3 regions of the Cryobacterium mannosilyticum genome follow, and region 2 is predicted to be linked to each of the others. Evidence: riboswitches for the same ligand, from Rfam matches in the RefSeq annotation. Region 2 holds a riboswitch; each other region holds the start of a gene.
The links. A riboswitch is a leader RNA that binds a small molecule or an ion and turns the genes downstream of it on or off. The one in region 2 is predicted to bind thiamine pyrophosphate.
Positions count from the first base shown of each region.

Region 1: linked by a shared signal. The riboswitch ahead of thiC (phosphomethylpyrimidine synthase ThiC) and the one ahead of thiM (hydroxyethylthiazole kinase) in region 2 are both predicted to bind thiamine pyrophosphate.
Region 3: linked by a shared signal. The riboswitch ahead of E3O32_RS03605 (ECF transporter S component) and the one ahead of thiM (hydroxyethylthiazole kinase) in region 2 are both predicted to bind thiamine pyrophosphate.

Region 1 covers NZ_SOFM01000021.1:88,058-95,497, forward strand. The annotation lists gene E3O32_RS07865 (putative bifunctional diguanylate cyclase/phosphodiesterase) at 1-1,110, opposite strand, end outside; gene E3O32_RS07870 (VOC family protein) at 1,451-1,822, shown strand; gene thiC (phosphomethylpyrimidine synthase ThiC) at 1,892-3,520, opposite strand; TPP riboswitch at 3,538-3,645, opposite strand; gene E3O32_RS07880 (hypothetical protein) at 3,693-4,379, opposite strand; gene E3O32_RS07885 (DNA-directed RNA polymerase subunit beta') at 4,550-7,440, opposite strand, start outside.
Region 2 covers NZ_SOFM01000016.1:209,567-217,006, forward strand. The annotation lists gene E3O32_RS06875 (LCP family protein) at 1-1,103, shown strand, start outside; tRNA gene E3O32_RS06880 (tRNA-Ser) at 1,189-1,279, shown strand; gene E3O32_RS06885 (glycosyltransferase) at 1,357-2,604, shown strand; gene E3O32_RS06890 (aldehyde dehydrogenase family protein) at 2,755-4,164, shown strand; gene E3O32_RS06895 (YegP family protein) at 4,225-4,413, opposite strand; TPP riboswitch at 4,677-4,775, shown strand; gene thiM (hydroxyethylthiazole kinase) at 4,767-5,579, shown strand; gene thiE (thiamine phosphate synthase) at 5,576-6,307, shown strand; gene E3O32_RS06910 (bifunctional hydroxymethylpyrimidine kinase/phosphomethylpyrimidine kinase) at 6,304-7,440, shown strand, end outside.
Region 3 covers NZ_SOFM01000009.1:80,100-87,539, reverse strand. The annotation lists gene E3O32_RS03620 (nucleoside/nucleotide kinase family protein) at 1-561, opposite strand, end outside; gene E3O32_RS03615 (energy-coupling factor transporter transmembrane component T family protein) at 548-1,330, opposite strand; gene E3O32_RS03610 (ABC transporter ATP-binding protein) at 1,327-2,832, opposite strand; gene E3O32_RS03605 (ECF transporter S component) at 2,845-3,462, opposite strand; TPP riboswitch at 3,499-3,609, opposite strand; gene nhaA (Na+/H+ antiporter NhaA) at 3,914-5,260, shown strand; gene E3O32_RS03595 (hypothetical protein) at 5,296-5,628, opposite strand; gene E3O32_RS03590 (DNA polymerase IV) at 5,638-6,858, opposite strand; gene E3O32_RS03585 (TIGR03086 family metal-binding protein) at 6,978-7,440, shown strand, end outside.

The DNA.
Region 1 (7,440 bases), on a different contig from region 2:
CAGGGTGGTTTCGTAGATTGTGCCGGCGGCGACGACAGCGCCCCACTCCGCGGACACCCGATCGCTGTCGTCGGGGTGCATCGCCTTCGCCCACCCGTCCCCCAGAGACTCGTGGAGGGTCAGACCGCTCAGGGCCAGCCACTGGTCGTTCGCGGTGAGGAGCCCTCCCTCGGAGTCCAGCTCTACGATGCCGACGGGGGCGATCTTGATGAAGGTGTGGAGCTTGTCGGCGACTTCGCCGAGTTCCCGGGTGCGGCAGCCAACAGCCTCCTCGAGGGTGTGGTTGACCTCGGCCAGGGCCTGCATGGCTTCGTTGCGTTGCCGGTCGAGTTCCCTGAGTCTCCGGGCCGCGATCCACATCAGCGCGACACCCAGCACCGTCATGCTCGAAATCAGGATGGCAACGCCGAACACCGTGTCGTACAGACCCTGGTGCTGACCCCACAGCCGCAACCAGCCGAGGAGGAAAGGGCCGAGAATGAGGAACGGCACGGCACGGCGCATCAGCTGCCCCGCGCTGCCCTGATCGCGAAGCAATCCCACCAGGCCCACCGTGGGCTGCTGGAGCAGCACGGCCACCGACAGGATGGCGATGCTCAACGCCGTGTGCAGTGCGATGCTCGTGAACCCGGCCACGGTGTAGAGGGACGACACGCCATAGGCATAGCCCAGGAGGGCAATCAGGCTGATCAGCAGGGAGGCATGCGCGAAGACCTGCACCAGGGTGGTGCGGGCCTGTCGCACGGCGATCACGGCCGTGCCGAGGAGGATCAGCCCCACCGCGGAGAGCGGCGCCATCCGCGGGTCCTGGCCGGCCAGGTCGATCCCCGGCACCCACCCGGCGATGCCGAACGTGGACCCGAGCGCGTACCCGACCAGGGTCGCAAGTGCGAGGGCGACCGTGACGGCGGCCAGGCTCACGGCCGCCCACCGATGCGCGAGCCCGACGGAAAGTGACAAAACGATCAGGGCGACGGCGGTGATCGGCTTCATCGGCGCGAGATGCGGCAGCACGGTCGTCAACGCGGCGGTGCCGGTGTACCAGCCGATCAGGACGATGAGTCCGACAGCCCCGACGAAGGCCGCGCCGATCCGACTTGCCAAACCCATGGTGCTCCCAGCTCGCGATGGGCGAGAATGCCGCCACCAGTAGAAGAATACGGGGTTCCGGCATCCTCGCCGTCCCTCGCCACGGATTCCTCTGTCGTGGCGGTCTCGGGAGGCGTAGGATCACCTCTATATGCGATAGTCACCGCCCACCGATCCGAGGAAAGCCCGGTCGGGGGACGAGGAGTTCCAGTCCGCCACTGCGTTCGTCGCCACCGCGGCCGGCACTCCCACTCGGAAGCAGGCGCCAGCGGTCGGCCGAGACGGCGTGGGTCCGCGGCTGGGGCCCCACGGCGCTCTTCCTGTTCGGCCCGTTCCTTCATCGATGAGAAGGGATTCTCACATGTTCAAGGAAGTACACACGGTATTGCCCGCGGCAGATCTCAAGCGCGCGCAGTCCTTCTATCACGACGCTCTCGACCTCGACCCTGCCGAGGTTCATCAGGGCGTTCTCGTCTACCGCCTGGATTCCGGCCAGGCCTTTGAAATCTATGAGACGAGCAATGCCGGAACCGCCAAGAACACCCAGATGGGTTGGGTGACCGACGATCTCGACAGTGAGATGACGAGGTTGCGGGCCCGCGGAGTGGTCTTCGAGGACTACGACATTCCCGGCATGAAGACCGTCAACGGGGTCGCGACTACGGACGAGATGAAGTCCGCCTGGTTCCGCGACACCGAGGGCAACTTCATCTGCGTCTCCGAGATGCTCTGACGTCAACCGGCCCGACCGGCCGCCTGGATGGCGCTTCGGCACCATCCAGGCGCGGACGGCAAGGCAATGTCAGAGTGCGCGCAACGGGAGGTACACGGAGTTGCCCAAGCGGGTGAATTCGGCCGATTTCTCGGCCATACCCGACTCGATGGCTGCCGCGCTGGTGAGGCCGTTCTCTTCGGCGTAAGCACGAACATCCGCTGAAATGCGCATTGAGCAGAATTTCGGCCCACACATGGAGCAGAAGTGCGCCGTCTTCGCCGGCTCGGCGGGGAGCGTTTCGTCGTGGAAGCTGCGGGCGGTGTCCGGGTCGAGTGACAACGCGAACTGGTCATTCCACCGGAATTCGAACCGGGCCAGGCTGAGCGCGTCGTCACGTTGCTGTGCCCTCGGATGCTGCTTGGCCAGATCTGCGGCATGGGCGGCGATCTTGTAGGTGATCACTCCGGTCTTGACATCGTCGCGGTTCGGCAAACCGAGATGTTCCTTGGGCGTCACGTAACAGAGCATGGCGGTGCCGGCCTGGGCGATGATGGCCGCGCCGATCGCGGAGGTGATGTGGTCGTAGGCCGGGGCGATGTCGGTGGCGAGCGGACCCAGCGTGTAAAAGGGAGCCTCTTCGCAGAGTTCCTCCTCGAGCCGGACGTTCTCGACGATCTTGTGCATCGGCACATGACCGGGGCCTTCGATCATCACCTGCACGCCGTAGGACTTGGCGACCTTCGTCAGCTCGCCCAGGGTGCGCAGTTCGGCGAACTGTGCCTCGTCGTTCGCGTCGGCGATGGACCCGGGCCGAAGTCCGTCACCGAGCGAGAAGGTCACGTCATAGCGGCGCAGGATCTCACAGAGCTCGACGAAGTGCGTATAGAGGAAGCTTTCCTTGTGGTGGGCGAGGCACCAGGCCGCCATGATGGACCCGCCGCGGGACACGATCCCGGTGACGCGCTTGGCCGTGAGCGGCACATACCGGAGCAGAACCCCGGCGTGCACGGTCATGTAGTCGACGCCCTGTTCGCACTGCTCGATCACCGTGTCGCGGTAGAGCTCCCAGGTGAGCGCCGTCGGGTCGCCGTTGACCTTCTCCAGTGCCTGGTAAATCGGCACCGTGCCGACGGGAATGGGCGAGTTGCGGAGGACCCATTCCCGGGTGAGGTGGATGTCCTTGCCGGTGGACAGGTCCATCAGAGTGTCCGCTCCCCACCGGGCGGCCCACACCATCTTCTCCACCTCTTCCCCGACCGACGACGTGACCGCGGAGTTGCCGATGTTGGCGTTGATCTTGACCGCAAATGCCTTGCCGATGATCATCGGCTCGCTCTCCGGGTGCCGGTGGTTCGCCGGGATGACGGCGCGGCCGCGAGCGACCTCATCTCGCACAAGTTCGACCGGTAGGCCTTCCCTGGCTGCCTCGTATGCCATTTCCGGAGTGACGAGTCCGGCTCGCGCCCAGACGAGCTGGGTGGCCGCCCCGTCGATGGGCGCCGGCCGGATCCAGCGGTCCCTGGTCTTCGCCAGACCCGCGTCCAGGTCGATTTCCGCGCTCTCGTCGGTGTACGGGCCCGACGTGTCGTAGAGATCGAAGTGCTCTCCGTTGCTCAGGTTCACCCGGCGAACCGGGGTGGCCATTCCCGGGAATCCGGGAACTGATTCGTGCCTCTTCGTGCTGCCCCAGACGGCTCCTGTGGTGACAGTGGACATGGCTATAGCGTCGTTCGTGCTCATTCGGCAGATCTCCCTACGCCGGCATTACCCGGACAGGTTCAACGGTCGACGGCCCCGGCCGTCCTCTCAGCTCGCTGGTGCGAGCTCCCGTGGTGATGTGTTGACTCCACCACCCTATCCGCGAATCGGACGCCGGCGAACTGTCCGGCTACGCCCCGGCCCAGACGTTGGCGATGATGTCGTGGGTGTAACCGTCGGGGCCCGAGTTGACGTAGTGGGTCGCCAGCCAGATCCCGTCCCGGACGAAGTGCGACTCACCGGAGGTGCCGGCATCCCCGCTGGTCTCGGTGACGCAGCGCAGCCCGCCGAGCTCCTCGTAACAGGTCATCCCGGCGGCGGCGAGGCGCGCCTTCACGGCCGCGCTCTGCTCCGCGGTGACCCAGACCAGGTTCGTGGTGAGCCCGCTGTCGGAGCCGCCCTTCGGGTTTCCCCAGACGCAGGTGAGCTTGTCGGCCGTGTCGATGACCGTGCTGAGTTCGGCATCCGCTGTGCCGTGCCGCACTTCGGAGTCCGCCGCTTCGGTCCAGGCCGGGTTGAGCACCGCCGTGCCGAATGCCGCCACCATCGCCGGGCTGTAGAGTTCGCCGCAGGTCGACGGATGCGGCCCGGCCGGGGTGGCCGCCGGGGCAGGCGCCGCGGCCAGGGCCACCGGCGCCGGGGTCTTGCTCGGTTGGGGGCGGGCGCCCGCGGCAGCGTCACCGGGCAGGCCGGCGCCGCCGCGCCAGACGATGAGCAGCACGACGAGGGTCACGACCAGCGCCGAGCCGATAGCGCCGAGCAGGAACCAGAGCCGGCGCCGGGCGCGCGGTGGAGCGGACGGAGCTGGTGCGGTCATTGGCGAACCCCCTGGCAGATTGGGGCCAGCCTATCGGGCACGGTGGTCTCGACAGGCTCGATCACCGGGCGGGTCCGATGATCGGCCATTGGGCTCGTCGAAATCACCGGGGCTCAACGACGGATGGCCCCCTGCCGAAGCAGGGGGCCATCCGTCGTACCTAGCGAATGCTAGTTGTAGGTGCCGGGCGTGAAGTCGTCCGACGAGAAGCTGTCGAAGTCGACGAAGCTCAGGTCACCCTCGTTGAACGTCGCATCATCGGTGAAGATGCGGTTCGGGTAACGCTCAGCCTTGGCTTCATCCGTTGCCTCGACAGTGACGTCGCGGTAGCGGGGAAGACCGGTGCCGGCCGGGATCAGCTTTCCGATGATCACGTTCTCCTTGAGGCCCATCAGCGGATCGCTCTTGCCTTCCATGGCCGCCTGGGTCAGAACCCGGGTGGTTTCCTGGAAGGAAGCGGCCGACAGCCACGACTCGGTGGCCAGCGAAGCCTTGGTGATACCCATGACTTCCTGACGAGCCGAAGCCGTCTTCTTGCCCTCGGTGAGCGCGGTGCGGTTCAGCTCGTTGTACTTGAGCCGGTCGACCAGCTCGCCGGGGAGCAGGCCGGTGTCGCCGTGCTCGACGACGGTGACCTTGCGAAGCATCTGGCGAACGATGACCTCGATGTGCTTGTCGTGAATCGGCACACCCTGCGAACGGTAGACATCCTGCACGCCACCGACGATGTGCTTCTGCACAGCGCGAACACCCTTGACGCGAAGAACTTCCTTCGGGTCGACGGCGCCGATGATGATCTGCGTGCCGAGCTCGACGTGCTGGCCATCCTCGACAAGGAGGGTGGAGCGCTTGAGCACCGGGTAGGCGATCGGCTCGTCGCCGTTGTCGGGGGTCAGGATGACCTTCCGGCTGCGGTCGGTGTCCTCGATCGTGATGCGGCCCGCGGTGTCGACGATGGGCGACGCACCCTTAGGGGTACGAGCCTCGAAGAGCTCCTGGACGCGCGGCAGACCCTGGGTGATGTCGTCGGCGGATGCCGAACCACCGGTGTGGAAGGTACGCATGGTCAGCTGCGTGCCGGGCTCACCGATCGACTGCGCGGCGATGATGCCGACGGCCTCTCCGATGTCCACGAGCAGGCCGGTCGCGAGCGAACGGCCGTAGCAGACCGCACACACACCGACGGCGGACTCACAGGTGAGCACCGAGCGAACCTTGATGGTCTCGACGCCGGCCTCGACCAGCTTCTCGATGAGCACATCGCCCACGTCGTCACCGGCCTCCGCGACAACCTCGCCCTTGGCGTTGACCGCGGGTGCGGCCAGGCTGCGGGCGTAGACCGCGTTCTCCACGTTGGGGTGGCGAACGAGTTCTCCGAGCGGGTTGATCTCGGCGATCGGCAGCTCGAGGCCCTTGGTCGTCCCGCAGTCGTCTTCGCGGATGATGACATCCTGCGAGACGTCCACGAGACGACGGGTGAGGTAACCCGAGTCGGCGGTACGGAGAGCGGTGTCGGCCAGACCCTTGCGAGCACCGTGAGTAGCAATGAAGTACTCGGCGACGGACAGGCCTTCGCGGTAGCTCGAGATGATCGGGCGAGGGATGATCTCACCCTTCGGGTTGTTCACCAGGCCTCGCATGCCGGCGATGTTTCGCACCTGCAGCCAGTTACCACGAGCACCGGACGTGACCATGCGGTTGATGGTGTTGTCCTTGGGGAAGTTCTCCTGCATGGCCTTGGCAACGTCTTCCGTTGCCTTCGTCCAGATCTGGATGAGCTCCTGGCGACGCTCGAGGTCGGTCGTGAGACCCTTCTCGAACTGCGACTGCACCTTGGCGGCCTGCTTCTCGTAGCCGGCAACGATCTGCGGCTTGTTCGGCGGGGTCAGGATGTCACTGAGCGCCACGGTCACACCGGAGCGGGTTGCCCAGTAGAAACCGGCATCCTTCACGCGGTCGAGCGTTGCGGCCACTTCCACCTTGGGGTACCGCTCGGCGAGGTCGTTGACGATCGCCGAGAGGGTGCCCTTGTCGGCGACCTTCTCGAAGTACGCGTAGTCGACCGGCATGGCCTCGTTGAAGATGGCGCGTCCGAGGGACGTGGTCACCAGCACGGTGCCGACGGCCTGACCGCCCACCAGTTCGACGCCTTCAGGCTGCGTGCCCTCTTCGAAGTACTTGTCGGTCAGGCGGATGCGCACCTTGGCGTTCAGGTCGAGCGACTTCTGGTCGAAAGCGAGGATCGCTTCCGCGACAGAGGAGAACGCGCGCCCCTCGCCGATGACGCCTTCCTTGAGCGTGGTCAGGTGGTGCAGACCGATGATCATGTCCTGGGTGGGCAGGGTCACCGGGCGACCGTCTGACGGCTTCAGGATGTTGTTCGAGGCGAGCATGAGGATGCGCGCTTCGGCCTGGGCCTCCATCGACAGCGGCAGGTGCACAGCCATCTGGTCACCGTCGAAGTCGGCGTTGAACGCGGCACAGACGAGCGGGTGCAGCTGGATGGCCTTACCCTCGACGAGCTGCGGTTCGAACGCCTGGATGCCGAGGCGGTGAAGCGTCGGTGCACGGTTGAGCAGCACCGGACGCTCGCGGATGATCTCCTCGAGCACGTCCCAGACCTGCGGACGGCTGCGCTCGACCATGCGCTTGGCGGCCTTGATGTTCTGAGCGTGGCTCAGGTCGATCAGGCGCTTGATCACGAACGGCTTGAACAGCTCGAGTGCCATCTGCTTGGGCAGACCACACTGGTGCAGCTTGAGCTGCGGGCCGACGACGATGACCGAACGGCCGGAGTAGTCGACGCGCTTGCCGAGCAGGTTCTGGCGGAAACGACCCTGCTTGCCCTTGAGCATGTCGCTCAGTGACTTGAGGGCGCGGTTTCCGGTGCCCGTGACGGGGCGGCCACGACGACCGTTGTCGAAGAGCGCGTCAACGGCCTCCTGCAGCATCCGCTTCTCGTTGTTCACAATGATCTCGGGGGCACCGAGGTCAAGCAGACGACGCAGGCGGTTGTTGCGGTTGATCACACGACGGTAGAGGTCGTTGAGGTCGCTCGTTG
Region 2 (7,440 bases):
CCTACGACGTCGCCGCGAGCGTGCAGCCGAGCGTGCACCTGGCCAATGAGACCAAAGGCCCCGTTCCTCAGATCGGGGCCATCCCTGGCGGGGTGAACCTGCTCGTGGTCGGCAGCGACAGCCGCAAGGGCCAGGACGCCAGGTTCGGCGAAGAAGATTCGACCGGTGACCTCAACGACGTCACGATGCTGCTGCACATCTCCGCCGATCACAGCAACGCCTCGGTGATCAGTTTCCCGCGCGACATGTTCGTGCCCATCCCGGAATGCCCCGACCCGACGGGCGGCACCTTCAACTCGATGAGCCGGCAGAAGATCAACACCACGCTCACCTACGGCGGGCTGGCCTGCACCGTGCTCACGGTGGAGAAGCTGACCGGCCTGGATATCCCGTTCGCCGCCGAGGTGCAGTTCAGCGGGGTGATGGCCATGTCGACCGCCGTCGGCGGCGTGCCGGTCTGCGTGGCAGAGGAGATCCAGGACGACTACACCCAGACTTACCTCACCCCCGGCATGCACACGCTCGAGGGTGTCGCCGCCCTGCAGTTCCTGCGCACCCGGCACGGCGTCGGAGACGGCAGCGACCTGACCCGGATCAACAACCAGCAGGTGTTCATGTCGGCGCTCGTGCGCACGATCAAGAGCGCCGACACCCTCTCCGACCCGCTCAAGGTGTACTCCCTGGCCAAGGCCGTGACGGCGAACATGTCGCTGTCGGCCAGCCTGAACAACGTGTCGACGCTCGCCTCGATCGCCGTGGCACTCAAGGACATCCCGTTGGACCAGGTCGTGTTCGTGCAGGTCCCGACCGGGAGCACGGAGGGCGGGGTGCTGCCGTTGCAGCCGGACTTCGAAGACCTGTTCACGGCCGTCGCCGCCGACCAGCCGCTCAAGCTCGGCGGTACGACGGGCGCCGGTGCAACCCTGGACCCGTCCGCGACAGCCGCTCCGACCGAGCCGGCACCGGCCGAGCCGACTGACCCGAACGCCACACCCGACCCCGCCGCGACGACACCCGGCGTCACCGTGCTCCCGGAGTCGGCGACCGGGCAGACGGCCGGGGAACTGACCTGTTCCGTCGGCCGCACCCTCGAGAACCAGTAGCAATCCGGGCATCCGGGCCGGTGTTCAATCGGATCCCGCTTGTGAGGTTATGATTGCTGAGGTGTGTTTGCATTGCAGGCACCAAGGAGACGTCGCATAGTACGGCTTAGTGCACCACCCTGCTAAGGTGGAGTACCCTTCACGGGGTACCGTGGGTTCAAATCCCACCGTCTCCGCACTTTCGGCCCCTGGTCACCGCGTTCATCGCGGTTTCCCGGGGCCTTTTTCGCCCGTCGGGCTCCTCGGAGGAATCGTGCGCATCGGAATTGTCGCCAACGACACCAGGGGCGGGGTCGAACCGTACGCGGCATTGGCACTTCGACTGAAGGCGCGCGGGCACGAGCCGAGGCTGATCGCCCCCGCGGACTTCTCCCCGCTGGTCGAGGGCAGCGGCATCCCCTTCGCCGGGCTGTCCGGGAATTCGCGCGAGGACATCCGGCGTGCACAGGGCGCCACCGAGCGGGGGTCCGGCGCAAGCATGCGGATGGTTGCCGCGGAAATGGGCGCCCGACTGCATATCTGGACGCGGGAAACCCTGGAGGCTGCGCAGGGGGTGGACGCCCTCACCGGCGGTGTCGGTGGAATGGTCGTCGGTCTCGGTGTTGCCGACAAGCTGCGGGTGCCGTTCATCCCCGCGCACTTGCAGCCCATCGATGCGCCCGCCACCGCTTACCCGGGTGTGCTGACACCCCGGGTGCGACCGAATGTCCTCGGCCATCGCCTCACCTCGTTCGCCCTCTGGGCGCCGTTCGCGAAGGCGATGGCGGATGCCCGGCGCGAGGTTCTGGGGCTGTCCGGCCGGTCGACCGCCACAGCGGGTCAGCCGGCGCTCTACGCGATCAGCCCTCGGGTGCTCAGGGTTCCCGGCGCCCGCAACCACACGACGGGGTACTGGTTTCCCACCGAAGACCCCACCTGGCAGCCATCGCCCGAGCTGGAGGAGTTCCTCGCGCGCGGTCCCGCCGTGAGCATCGGGTTCGGGAGCATCAGCGGCACTGACCCGGCGAAGCGGACGGCAATCGTGCTCGAGGCTGTCCGCGCAGCGGGAGTGCGAGCCGTGCTGCTCTCCGGCTGGGGCGGACTGACCGACCTCGAACTGACCGACCTCGGACTGACCGACCTCGACGGGGGCGGTCGCGTGCTCGTCCAGGAGTCGGTGCCACACGAGTGGCTGTTCCCGCGGATGGCAGCCGTCGTGCACCACGGAGGGGCCGGCACCACAGCGGCCGGCCTGCGTGCCGGAGTGCCCGGCATCGTGGTGCCGTTCACCGTCGACCAGCCCTTCTGGGGAAGCCGCGTGGTTAACCTCGGCGTCGGCCTGTCATCCTTTTCGCAGCGCCGGCTCACCTCGGCGCGTCTCGCGGACGCCCTGGGCAGGGTCCTGGCCGACAGGTCGATGCAGCAGCGGGCCGGTGAACTCGCCGCGGGCATCCGCAGCGAGGACGGGATCGCCACCGCCATCGACGCCTACGAGAATGCGCTCGGCGGATCGCGCGTCTGACGGATGCCGGAAGGCGCAGCAGAGGCCGACGCCGGCGTGAGCGGTGACCCGGTCGGCACCGACCGACAACCACGCTGCGCGCTCCAACAAACGGGGCGGCATCAGTGCTGGATACGGTCAGGGTACTAACGGACTCACAGTGGAGGACCCATGGATACCTACGACGCACTTCTTGAGACGATCACCCCGACGTCGACGCCGACGAGGGAGATCCTGGACCCGGCAACGGGAGCGGTGGTCGGCCTGGTCGCCGTGCACACCGTCGACGACCTCGACCGCGCCGTCGCCGCGGCCGTCGCCGCCCAGCCGGCCTGGGCCGCACGGGGCCACGCGGAGCGCATCGCGACCCTGAACCGGGTGGCGGACGCCATCGACGCCGCCGCGGAGCCGCTCGCGGAGCTGCTCTCCCGGGAGCAGGGCAAGCCGCTCAACGGTCCGAACGCCCGGTTCGAGGTCGGCGCCTGCTCGGCCTGGCTGCGCGCCACCGCCGCGACGCCGCTGGAGGCCGAGGTTATCGTCGACGACGGCCAGACCCACGCCGAACTGCACTACCGTCCGATCGGCGTTGTGGGTGCCATCGGCCCGTGGAACTGGCCGATGATGATCGCAGTCTGGCAGATCGCCCCAGCCCTGCGGATGGGCAACGCGGTCGTCGTCAAGCCGTCCGAGTACACGCCGCTGAGCGTTCTCGCGCTCGTCGCGGTGATGAACCAGGAACTTCCGGCCGGTCTGCTGAGCGTCGTCTGCGGCGACCGCGAGGTCGGTGCGCGGCTTTCCAGCCACCCGGGAATCGGTAAGGTCATGTTCACCGGGTCGACCGCCACCGGCAAGGCGATCATCAAGAGCTCCGCCGACACGGTCAAACGCCTCACCCTCGAGCTGGGCGGCAACGACGCCGGCATCGTGCTCTCCGACGCCGACCCGAAGGCCATCGCGGAGGGCCTGTTCTGGGGTGCCTTCATCAACACCGGCCAGACCTGCGCGGCGCTGAAGCGCCTTTACGTGCACGACGACATCTACGACGCGGTCTGCACGGAGCTCACCGCGGTCGCCGCCGCCATGCCGATGGGCGTCGGACTGGACGAGAAGAACGTGCTCGGACCGCTGCAGAACAAGGCACAGTTCGACATCGTGTCCCGCCTCGTCGACGCCGCGAAGGATTCCGGAGCGCGCGTCCTCCTCGGTGGCAACCCGAGCCTGGACCAGCCGGGCTACTTCTACCCGACCACGCTCATCGCCGACATCGACAATGCCAACCCGCTCGTCATGGAGGAGCAGTTCGGCCCGGCGCTGCCGATCATCCGCTTCACCGACCTCGACGACGTGATCGCGCAGGCCAACGGTGTCGACGTCGGACTCGGCGGCTCGGTCTGGTCGCCCGACCTGGCGAAGGCGCGCGAAGTGGCGGCCCGCCTCGAGGCCGGCACCGTCTGGATCAACGGGCACGGCGGCGTGCACCCGATGATCCCGTTCGGCGGGGCCAAGCAGTCCGGCTACGGGCTCGAATTCGGCGTGGAGGGCCTCAAGGCGCTCGGCGTGCCCCAGGTGATCAACGGCTGAGCGGCACCGCGCCGGAACCGCCGCCCCTCGGCCTGAGCCGGATGGGCGGCGGTTCCCGTGTCAGCTGGCGGGTTCGGTCAGGTCGACGACGTGGGACTTGACGTGGGATTTCAACGACTCGATCCCCTTGAGCGCGGCGACCTTCGTCTTGTAGCTGTCGGAGGTGGCGATGACCTCGCCGTTGTTGGCCTTGAGCCTGAACTGGTAGCCGCCGGACCTGTCGACGTACACTTCGTATTTGCCGCTCATGACACGCTCTCTTCTTCGCCACGGAACATCATCGTCGACCGTTTGGCCGGTGACCTCAGACTACGCTCCGGTCGTCATCGATGACCTGTGTGCGAAGCTCACCGAGGGCGGTGAACCAGGCCGGGCGGGCGGCTCGAGGCTGAGACGCGGAATGTATGCGCTTGCACTCGGAGTCACGTGGCCCGGTGCAGGCCACCATCAAGCCGCTGATCGGGATCGAGGAGTTCGGCGGGGGCCTGGTCTCCTGAGGCGGCTAGGCTCGGAGGCGTGACACGGGGTGCCGTCGAGAGTCGATGGCTGAGATCAGACCCGTAGAACCTGATCTAGCCAGTACTAGCGAAGGGATGTCGCGAGTGAACTCTCGCTTGTCGAACCAGCACGCCCAGTCAGCCGCCGAACTTCTCCGCCGCCTGCGGGAAGGCGTGCCGCTCGTGCAGTGCCTGACCAACGCGGTGGTGGCCAACTTCACCGCCAACTCCCTGCTCGCCCTCGGCGCCGCCCCGGCGATGGTCGACCTCCCCACCGAGGCCGGACCCTTCGCCCGGCTGGCGTCCGCGGTGCTGATCAACCTCGGCACTCCCCAGCACGACCAGCGGGTCGCCATGGTCGAGGCCGTCACCGTCGCCAATGCGGCCGGAACCCCCTGGGTGCTCGACCCGGTCGCGATCGGCGCGCTCCCGGTGCGCACCCACCTCGCCCGAGACCTGCTCGGCCTCCGGCCCACGGTCATCCGCGGCAACCCGTCCGAGATCATCGCGCTCGCCGGGGCCGGCCACGGCGGACGAGGCGTCGATTCGACCGACTCCGCCGAGGACGCGCTCGAGGCCGCGCGCAACCTCGCCATCGACTTCGGGTCCATCGTGGCCATTTCCGGCGGAACCGACATCGTCACCGACGGGGTCAGGGACGTGCGCGTCGACAATGGCACCGAGCTGCTCACCCGGATCACCGGCGGGGGCTGCGCCCTCGGCGCGGTGATCGCCGCCTTCGCCGCCCAGGACCAGGACCGGCTCGCCACGACCGTGGCAGCCTGCGCGGTCTACACCCTCGCGGCCGAGCAGGCCGCGCGGGAATCCGCCGGTCCGGGCAGCTTCGCCGTCGCCTTCCTCGACAGGCTGGCCGGGCTGACCCCCGACGACGTGCTGGCCGGCGTGGTCATCGGATGAGCCTGCCCGCCCACCTGACCCGGCCGGCCCACGCGACACCGCAGAGGTCGGCCCACACGACACCGCCAAGGCCGCGCACCCTCGACCTGTCCACCTACCTCGTCACCGACCGGCGGCTCTCCGGACGGCTCGGGGTGCTCGGAGTGGTCTCCGCCGCGGTCGCCGGCGGTGTCTCCGTCGTTCAACTCCGTGACAAGACCGCGGACACCCGGGACTTCTACGACCTCGTGGTCGCCGCCGCCCGGATCACCGCCGGTCGCTGCCTGCTGCTCGTCGACGACAGGGTTGACGTCTTCCTGGCGGCGCGGCACGCCGGCGCAGAGGTGGACGGCGTTCACGTCGGCCAGGCCGACCTTCCGGCCGCCACGGTGCGCGCCCTGATCGGGCCGGACGCCGTGCTCGGACTCACCGCGAACACGCCCGTGCACCTGCGTGCCGCTCACGCCCTGCCGGCGGGCTTCGTCGACTACCTCGGGGTCGGGGTGATCCACCCGACCGCGACCAAGCCCGACCACCCCGAGGCGCTCGGCGTGGCCGGGTTCGGCAAGATCGCGCGGTCGACCAGGCTTCCCTGCGTCGCGATCGGCGGCATCCGTCTCACCGACACGGCCGGCCTCCGCGCCGCGGGCGCCTCCGGGCTGGCCGTCGTCTCGGCGATCTGCGCGGCCGACGACCCGGGCGAAGCCACCCGCGCGTTCGCTGACGCGTGGGCCGGGGCCGCGGCATGAGCGGTATCCCCCGCGTGCTGAGCATCGCCGGCACCGACCCGACCGGGGGCGCGGGCATCCAGGCCGACCTCAAGGCGATCGCGGCCAACGGCGGCTACGGGATGGCCGTGATCACCTCCCTGGTCGCGCAGAACACGCAGGGCGTGCGGTCGATCCACCTGCCGCCGACCTCGTTCCTGCGCGAACAGCTCGACGCCGTGAGCGACGACGTCACCATCGACGCCGTGAAGATCGGGATGCTCGCCACCGATGACGTGGTCGCCGAGGTCGCGGCCTGGCTGCGCCGCATCCGCCCGCCGATCGTCGTGCTCGACCCGGTCATGGTCGCCACCAGCGGCGACCGGCTGCTCGACGAACGCGCCGAGGCCGCCGTGCGCGACCTCCTCGCCGAGGTCGACATCGTCACGCCCAACCTGCCCGAGCTCGCCGTGCTCGCCGCGTGCCCGGTCGCGCTGACCTGGCCCGAGGCGATACGCCAGGCCAGGGCGGTCTCCGCCCGGCACGACGTGATCGTGCTCGCCAAGGGCGGCCACCTCGGCGGCCAGGGCTCGCCGGATGCCCTGGTCGACGCCGCCGCCGGGCTCTCCGGCGGGCACGACCTTGTCGAGTTCGTCCAGGAACGGGTGCCGACGACGAACACCCACGGCACCGGCTGCTCGCTCTCGAGCGCCCTCGCCACCCGCCAGGCCCGGCTGGGCGACTGGGTGGCCGCCCTCGCCTCGGCGAAGGAGTGGCTGACCGACAGCTTGCGGCATGCCGACGAACTCGACGTGGGGCACGGCAACGGGCCGATCCACCACTTCGCGGCGCTCTGGAGCGCCGGGGACGCGGCTGCGGCGGCATCTGTCGCCGCGTCATCCGTCGCCACAGTATCTTTCGCCGAGGTATCCGTCGCCGATGCTGTTACGCCGGTCGCCGCTCTGGGAGCCGACATGGCTGCCCATACCGAGGAGTGGTGGGCGGGCATCGACCACCTGCGCACCGAGATCGACGATCTGGCGTTCATCAGAGGGCTGGCCGACGGCAGTCTCGCGGACGACGCCTTCTCGGCCTACATTGCCCAGGACGCCCTCTACCTGCGCGACTACTCCCGGGCCCTGGCCCGGGCCAGCCAGCTCGCGCCGACCGTGGCC
Region 3 (7,440 bases), on a different contig from region 2:
CCCGCTGAGCCGGATCGTGGCGCCGTGTTCCGGGTCGTCCCGGCCCAGGTAGGCCTCCCACTCGTGCTGCCACTCGTCCCAGTGCGACCGGAACATGTCCCCGTCCCTCGCCAGGGCGCGCTTCTTGCGGACGCCGTCGTCGGCGGCGAGCCAGACCCGGATCTCGCTGAACGGGAGGTGCGCGGCGGCGAGGGCGCCGCATCCCTCCACGATGAGCGGACGCGCCGGATCAACCGGATGCCATTCGGCGGCGCGGGCGTTGGCCCAGTCGTAGCGCTGCCAGGCCGCGGGCAGTCCGTCCGCTCGCGGGGTGAGCACCTGCCGGGTCAGATGTTCAACGGCGGCGTCGAGTCCCTGCCAGCCGGGGTAGATATCGTCGAGCCGCACCAGAACCGGCTCTTCCCCCGGCCAGGCGGCGGCGAGCCGGTCGGCCAGGGTGCTCTTGCCGGCCCCGCTCGGCCCGTCGATGAGGACGACGGGGGTGGGCCCGGCGCCGGCCAGGGCGGCGAGGATCGGTGCGAGCAGCGCCGACATGCGCCCGTCCGGCTCAGGCGAGGACAAAGTTCCAGTTTCCCGTCGCCACCGAGACGACGACGGCCAGCAACGCCACGAGCAGGCCGATGCCGACCAGGGCATACTCGCGCCCGCCGAACCTGGACGGCCTGGCCCAGGTGCGACGGACCGGGGCGCCGAAGCCCCTGGCCTCCATCGCCGTCGCCAGTTTGCTCCCGCGCCGGATGGACAACACCAGCAGCGCGAACGCCTGGCCGGCCAGCCGGCGGATGGCGCCGCCGTCGCCGATTCCCCTGGCCCGCCTGGCCAGTTCGAGGGCACGCCAGTCCTCGATGAACAGGCCGACCAGCCTGAGGCCGGCCAGGCCTCCGAGCACGAACCGGGACGGCAGGCGCACGACCTGGGCGAGGCCGTCGGCGAGGTCGGTCGGGTCGACCGTGACGAACAGCACGACCGACGGGAGGCCGATCGCCAGGATCCGCAGGGTCGTGGCCACAGCCAGGTCGGTTGACCCCTGTGTCACGTGGACGAGCCCGAATGCCCAGTACACCTGACCGGCAGCCTGCCCGTAGAGGAGGGTGGTCAGTCCGGCCGTCGGCGCGGCCAGCCAGACCGGCAGGGTGCGGAGCAGGAACATCCGTGCGCTCAGTCCGGCCCAGAAGAACAGGACGGCCTCACAGCCGAGCGCGACGAGGGCGGACACCCAGTCGATGGTGAGCATGAGCACGCCGGCCAGGAGGAGCGCCGCCGCCAGCTTGGCCACCGGATTGACCCGGAAGATCGCCTGCGTCCCTTCGGGGACCCTGAGCACGCTCATCTCGGGGCCGCCGGCTGGCGGTTGGCGACGCGGTCGGTCAGGCGGTACTCCCGGTCGGCAACGGCCGCGACGAAGTCGCTGTCGTGGGAGACCGCCAGCACCCCTGTTCCGTCGTCGATGAGCTCGAGCAGCAGCGCCACCACTTCACGCCAGGTGCGGAAGTCCTGGCCGAACGTCGGTTCGTCGAGGACGAGCAGGCGCGGCTGGGTAGCCAGCACTGTGCCGACCGACAGGCGTCGTTTCTCCCCGCCGGACAGGGTGAACGGATTCGCCTCCGCGAGGTGGTCGAGCCTGAGCCGCTGCAGCAGGGTGTCGACCCGGCTGTCGACGGCCGGCCCGCTCCGGCCGAGGGCCCGGGGGCCGACCGCGAGCTCGGCCCGCACGGTGCCGGCGACGAATTGGTGCTCGGGATCCTGGAACACCGTGCCGACCCTGGTCAGAAGCTGCCGGGAGGTCCATCCGATCGGAGCGGCGCCCGCCCCGTCGGCGAACCCGGCACTCGCCTCCAACCGTCCAGCGGCCGGCTTCAACAGCCCGGCGAGCGTGAGCGCCAGGGTCGACTTCCCCGACCCGTTCGGCCCGGTCACAGCCAGGGCGGACCCTGCCCGAACGGTGAGGTCGAGGTCCCGGGCGACGACGACGCTCTTCGTGCGTGCGATGGCGAGGGACTCCGCGCGGAGCAGGGTGCCGTCCGCCACGTCGCGTACGATGGCCCGCCGGATCGGCATCCCGTGGCCGCGTCCGGGCACCCAGACCCCGGCGGCCGAGAGCCGCTCGCCCTGGCTGGCCAGCACGTCATCCGGTCGGCCGTCGGCCAGCACTCCCCCGGTCTGGTCGAGCACGATCACCCGGTCCACCAGTTCCTGCCAGATGGCCACCCGGTGCTCGATCACGATGAAGGTCGCCGCCGAATGCTCGAGAATCCGAGCCACGGCGTCGCGCACCTCGATCACTCCTGCGGGGTCGAGGTTCGCCGTGGGTTCGTCGAGCAGGAGCAAACCCGGCCTCATCGCGAGCACGCCGGCCAGGGCGAGGCGTTGTTTCTGGCCGCCGGACAATGCCGAGGTGGGGTGGTCCAGCGGCACCTCCAGTCCCACCATGTGGAGGCTCTCCTGCACGCGCCGCCAGATTTCCTCGCGCGGCACACCGAGGTTCTCGCAGCCGAAGGCGACGTCGTCGCCGACCCGGGCAAGGATGACCTGCGAGTCCGGGTCCTGCAGCAGCAGCCCGGCCAGGCCTCGGGCCGCGGCCGGCTCGCCACCGTTGACCAGCAGCCTGCCGTGCTGTTCGCCCTCATCGTCGCCGCCGAGTACGCCGGCCAGTGCGTGCAGCAGTGTCGACTTCCCCGCCCCGGACGCGCCGAGCAGCAGCACGCGTTCGCCGGGTTCGATTCGCAGGTCGAGCCGGGAGACGGCCCAGCCGGTGCGTCCGGCGTGCCGCCAGCCCCACCCCCGGGCGTCGACGGACGCACCCCGGGAGGTCGGCGAATTCGCGGCGGTCATCGTTTCCGCGCCCTAGTTCGAGGCACGAACCGCCCGGCCGGCGGCGAACCGGGACAGCGCCCCGGTGCGGGCCAGGCCGCGCATGGCCAACCAGGACAACAGACCGGCCACGACGATGCCGGAGAGGACGGAGGAGAGCGTGTAGATCGTGATGAACGGCGCCGCGGAACCGGGGTACCAGAACAGCAGGTCGTTGACCGCCAGGGCGAGCCCGGCGCCGGCGCCGGCCAACAGGGCAACGTACAGGCGGTAGTTGGCGTAGAGGAAGATCGCGAACACCAGTTCGGCCCCAAGGCCCTGGACCACCCCGGAGACGAGAATGGTGGCACCCCAGGCCGTGCCGCCCACGAGGGTGGAGACCACGGCTGCGAGCAGCTCGGTATAGAGGGCAGCCCCGGGCTTCCGGATGATCAGGCCGCCGAGCACCCCGGCGAACAGCCAGCCGCCTCCGAGGAGGGCCTGGAGTCCGGGCAGGAGCGGGGTGAGCAGCCCGCTGAGCGGGTTGTAGGCCTGGTTCCAGACCACGAAGATCAAGCCGCTGGCCACGCCGATGACGCTGGCGATGACGATGTCGACGACCCGCCATTTCCGTGAGACCGACCGGGTGGCGATGATGGTTTCAGTGTGCACTGTTCGTGCCCTTTCCGTAGAGAAAACAGGGCACGGGTACGAGATAATCTGCCTCCCTGCGCTGGCATGATCCAGATCAGGTTCGACGGTCGAAGCTTTCCGAAGCTTCCTCTCAGCCCGGTTGACCGGACTCCCGTGTTCGTAGTCGAGTATAGACCGCCGCGTAGACTCGGACGATGACTCGAATCCGCGCCCGGACCGGATACGGTCGGTCGACCCGTCCGGTCGTCCCAGGGTGAGCGTCGCCGTCCCCCTGCTGCTCGCGGCATTGCTGATCGTGCTGCTACGCCGCTTCATCCTGCGCCGGCGCCGGCTCCTGCGCGGGCTTCCAGTGAGCGGCCCCTGGCACCTGCCGGCCTGGCTCCGGAACCGACCCCGTGTACGCTGGAAGCGGTGAGTCGGGAAGCCTGGTCGACGCCCTAGAGCCGAGCCGAAATCCAGAGGATCTCCCGTGAACCCACCATCTCCGTCCGCCCCCGCCGAAGAGACCAGGGCGCAGATCTTCCGCCGGAGCAGCTACCTGGAGCACCTCCACGTCGCGCAGATCCTGCGCAAGGAGACCGTGGGCGGCGCCCTGCTCCTGGCGGCGACCGTTGTCGCCCTCATTCTTGCCAATACCCCGGCCGCCGGCTTCTACTTCTCGCTGCGCGACTTCGAGGTCGGTTTCGAGCCGTGGCACCTGAAGCTCAGCCTCGGCACGTGGGCGGCCGACGGCCTTCTGGCCATCTTCTTCTTCATCGCCGGTCTCGAGCTGAAGCGCGAGTTCGTCGCCGGCGACCTGCGCACCTTCAGCCGCGCCGTCGTCCCCGTGGCGGCCGCGATCGGCGGTGTCATCACCCCGGCCCTGTTCTTCGTGGCCATCAACATCGGCGGCGGACCGGAAGCGCTCCGCGGCTGGGCCGTGCCCACCGCCACCGACATCGCCTTCGCCGTCGCCGTCCTCGCCGTGATCGGCTCCCACCTGCCAAGCGCACTGCGCATCTTCCTGCTCACGCTCGCCGTGGTCGACGACCTGCTCGCCATCGGGATCATCGCGTTCTTCTACTCCACTGACATCCAGCCGATGATGCTCCTCCTGGCCGTCGTGCCGCTGGCCCTCTTCGCCTACCTCACCCACCGGCACTCGAACTTCTTCGGCAGGAAGACCTGGGCGGGCTGGCTCATCCTGCTGCCGATCGGGCTGCTCGTCTGGGCCCTCGTGCACGGTTCCGGCATCCATGCCACGGTCGCCGGCGTGCTGCTCGGCTTCGCCGTGCCGGTGCTGCGCAGCCGGAAGGGGGGCGGCCCTGACGCCGGTCCCGGCCTCGCCCAGACACTCGAGCACCGCATCCGCCCTATCTCGGCGGGTTTCGCCGTGCCCGTGTTCGCGTTCTTCTCCGCCGGGGTGAGCATCGGCGGCGCCGAGGGACTCACGAAGACCCTGACCGACCCGATTGCCATCGGTATCGTCGTCGCCCTGGTCGTCGGGAAGCCGGTGGGCATCCTCTTCGCCACCTGGCTGGTCACCAGGACCACAAGGGGAACCCTGGACCCTGACCTGGCCTGGGTCGACGTGATCGGGGTGGCGATGCTCGCCGGGGTGGGATTCACGGTCTCGCTGCTGATCAGCGAACTCGGATTCGGTCACGGCACGGTGCTGGACGACCACGCCAAGGTGGCCATCCTGACCGGGTCACTGCTCGCCGCGCTCCTCGCCACGGTCGTGCTGCGCGCACGGAACCGGCACTACCGACTGGTCGAAGCGAAGGAACGGCTCGACGAGGACAGCGACGGCGTCCCCGACGTCTTCGTCAACTGAACGGTCGGTCTCGACGACCCGAGTGCCCTGGCGCGTCAGCGCTTCAGCGCGCGGATGACGCGGGAGATCGCCTTGCCGGCCACCCAGACGAACGGGATGCCGACGGCGAGCAACGAGATCACGTTCGGCTCGAAACGCAGCGAACCGCCCGACTTCACGTAGGCGCCGATCGGGAGGGACATTCCGCCGCCGCCGCCACCGCTGCCCTTGCCGCTCTCCGCGGAATCGCCTTCGCCGCCGCCGAAGCCGTAGTAGACGAGGGCGACGGGCACCAGGCTGATGCCGTCCACCTGAACGGGGTCGCCGTAGGCGGTCTTCACGCCGGCGGAACGGGAAATTTCTGCGAGCTTCTCTGGCAGGCTAGTCATGCCCTCAGGCTACCCCTTGTCGGGTTTGAGCAACGAGGCCGGACGCACCGCGCCCCGCCCGAACCGGGCGGTGACCGTGTCAACGGCCCGCTCGGCTCCCCGCCAGTCGTCGTCCGGGTCCCACAGGCCGAGGCCCTGACCGTCACCGTCGCCCAGTTGCTCGACGCGCACCCCGATCAGGCGCACTCGGATGCCCGAGGCGGCGAGGGTGTCGAAGCTGGCCGCAGCCTCCTCATAGATCCGCCGGCCGACGTCGGTGGCCTCCGCGAGCGTGCGCGACCGGGTCACCGTGCTGAAGTCCGCGTAGCGCAGTTTGAGCACCACGCACCGGCCGACGAGGCCTGCGCCGCGAAGCCGGGCCGCCACCGCATCGGACTGGCGCAGCAATTCGCTCCGCAGGCGGGCGACATCCGTGACGTCGTGCTCGAAGGTGACCTCGTGGCCGACGCTCTTCTCCTCACGCTCGGTGGTGACCGTACGCGGGTCCCGCCCCCAGGCCAGGTCGTGCAGTTTGCGTCCGGACGCCTCCCCCACGGTCTTCTGCAGCACCGCGAGCGGGGTGCGGGCCACATCGCCGATCTGACGCAGGCCGAGCCGCAGCAGCGAGGCCTCGGTCGTCTGGCCGACCCCCCAGAGGGCACCGACGGGCAGCGGATGCAGGAAGGCGAGGGTCTCCTCCGCCGGGATCACGAGCAGCCCGTTGGGTTTGGCGCGCCCCGACGCCATCTTGGCCACGAACTTGGTCGACGCGGCGCCGACGGAGCAGGTGAGCCCGGTCTCGGCCTCCACGGTGCGCCGGATCAGGGCCCCGATCACGGCCGGCGAACCGTGCAGCCGTCGGGCGCCCGCAACGTCGAGGAACGCCTCGTCGATGCCGAGCTGTTCGACCAGCGGCGTGATGTCGCCGAAGATGCCCATCACCTGGTCCGAGAAATGCTTGTACCGGCTCATCTGGGGCTCGAGCACGATCGCGGCCGGGCAGCGGCGCAACGCGAGTGCCATCGGCATGGCCGAGTTGACCCCGTAGCGCCGGGCCACGTAGTTCGCCGCGGTGACGACGGACCGGCCGGAGCGGTGCCCCACGATCACGGGCTTGTCGACGAGTTCGGGGTGGTCGAGCAGTTCCACGGAGGCGAAGAACGCGTCGAGGTCGACGTGCAGCAGGGTCGCGGTGCTGTCGTCGACGGATGCCGCCGAGACCGTGCGGTCGCTTCCGTCCTGCCTGCTCATGGAGCGACCCTAACCCACTCGGCGGCCTTCGCGCGCCACCCGATTCCCGGCATCCGATGTCGTCTCCCGGAATGCGGGCGGGCCGAACTCGGTTGCACTCGACAACGAAAGGAGCACCCATGACGCACGATTGGATTGCGCTGCAGAAATTGGCCCACGACGAGTTCACCGCCCGGATGGACCGGATCACCGAGTGGGACCAGGCCACGCCCGACGCCGACTGGACCGTGCGGGACCTCGTGCGCCATGTGGTGCTCGAGCAACAGTGGATCCCGCCCCTGCTCAGCGGGCTCTCCCCGCTCGAGGCCCGCCGCGCGCTGGCTCCGCTGGGTGCGGACCTGGCCGCCGAATGGCGCACCTACTCGGAGGCAGCGACCGCCGCGTGGCGGGCGACGCCGCTGGACGCCCCTGTGACCCTGTCCTATGACACCGTGACCGCACTCGACTACCTGCGAGAGCAGGTCTCCGAGGTCGCCATCCACACCTGGGACCTCGCCCGGGCGACGACCGCAGACGACACGCTCGACGGGTCGCTCGTCGAGGCCGTCTGGACGGTCTTCGAGCCGCAGCGGGACACGCTGG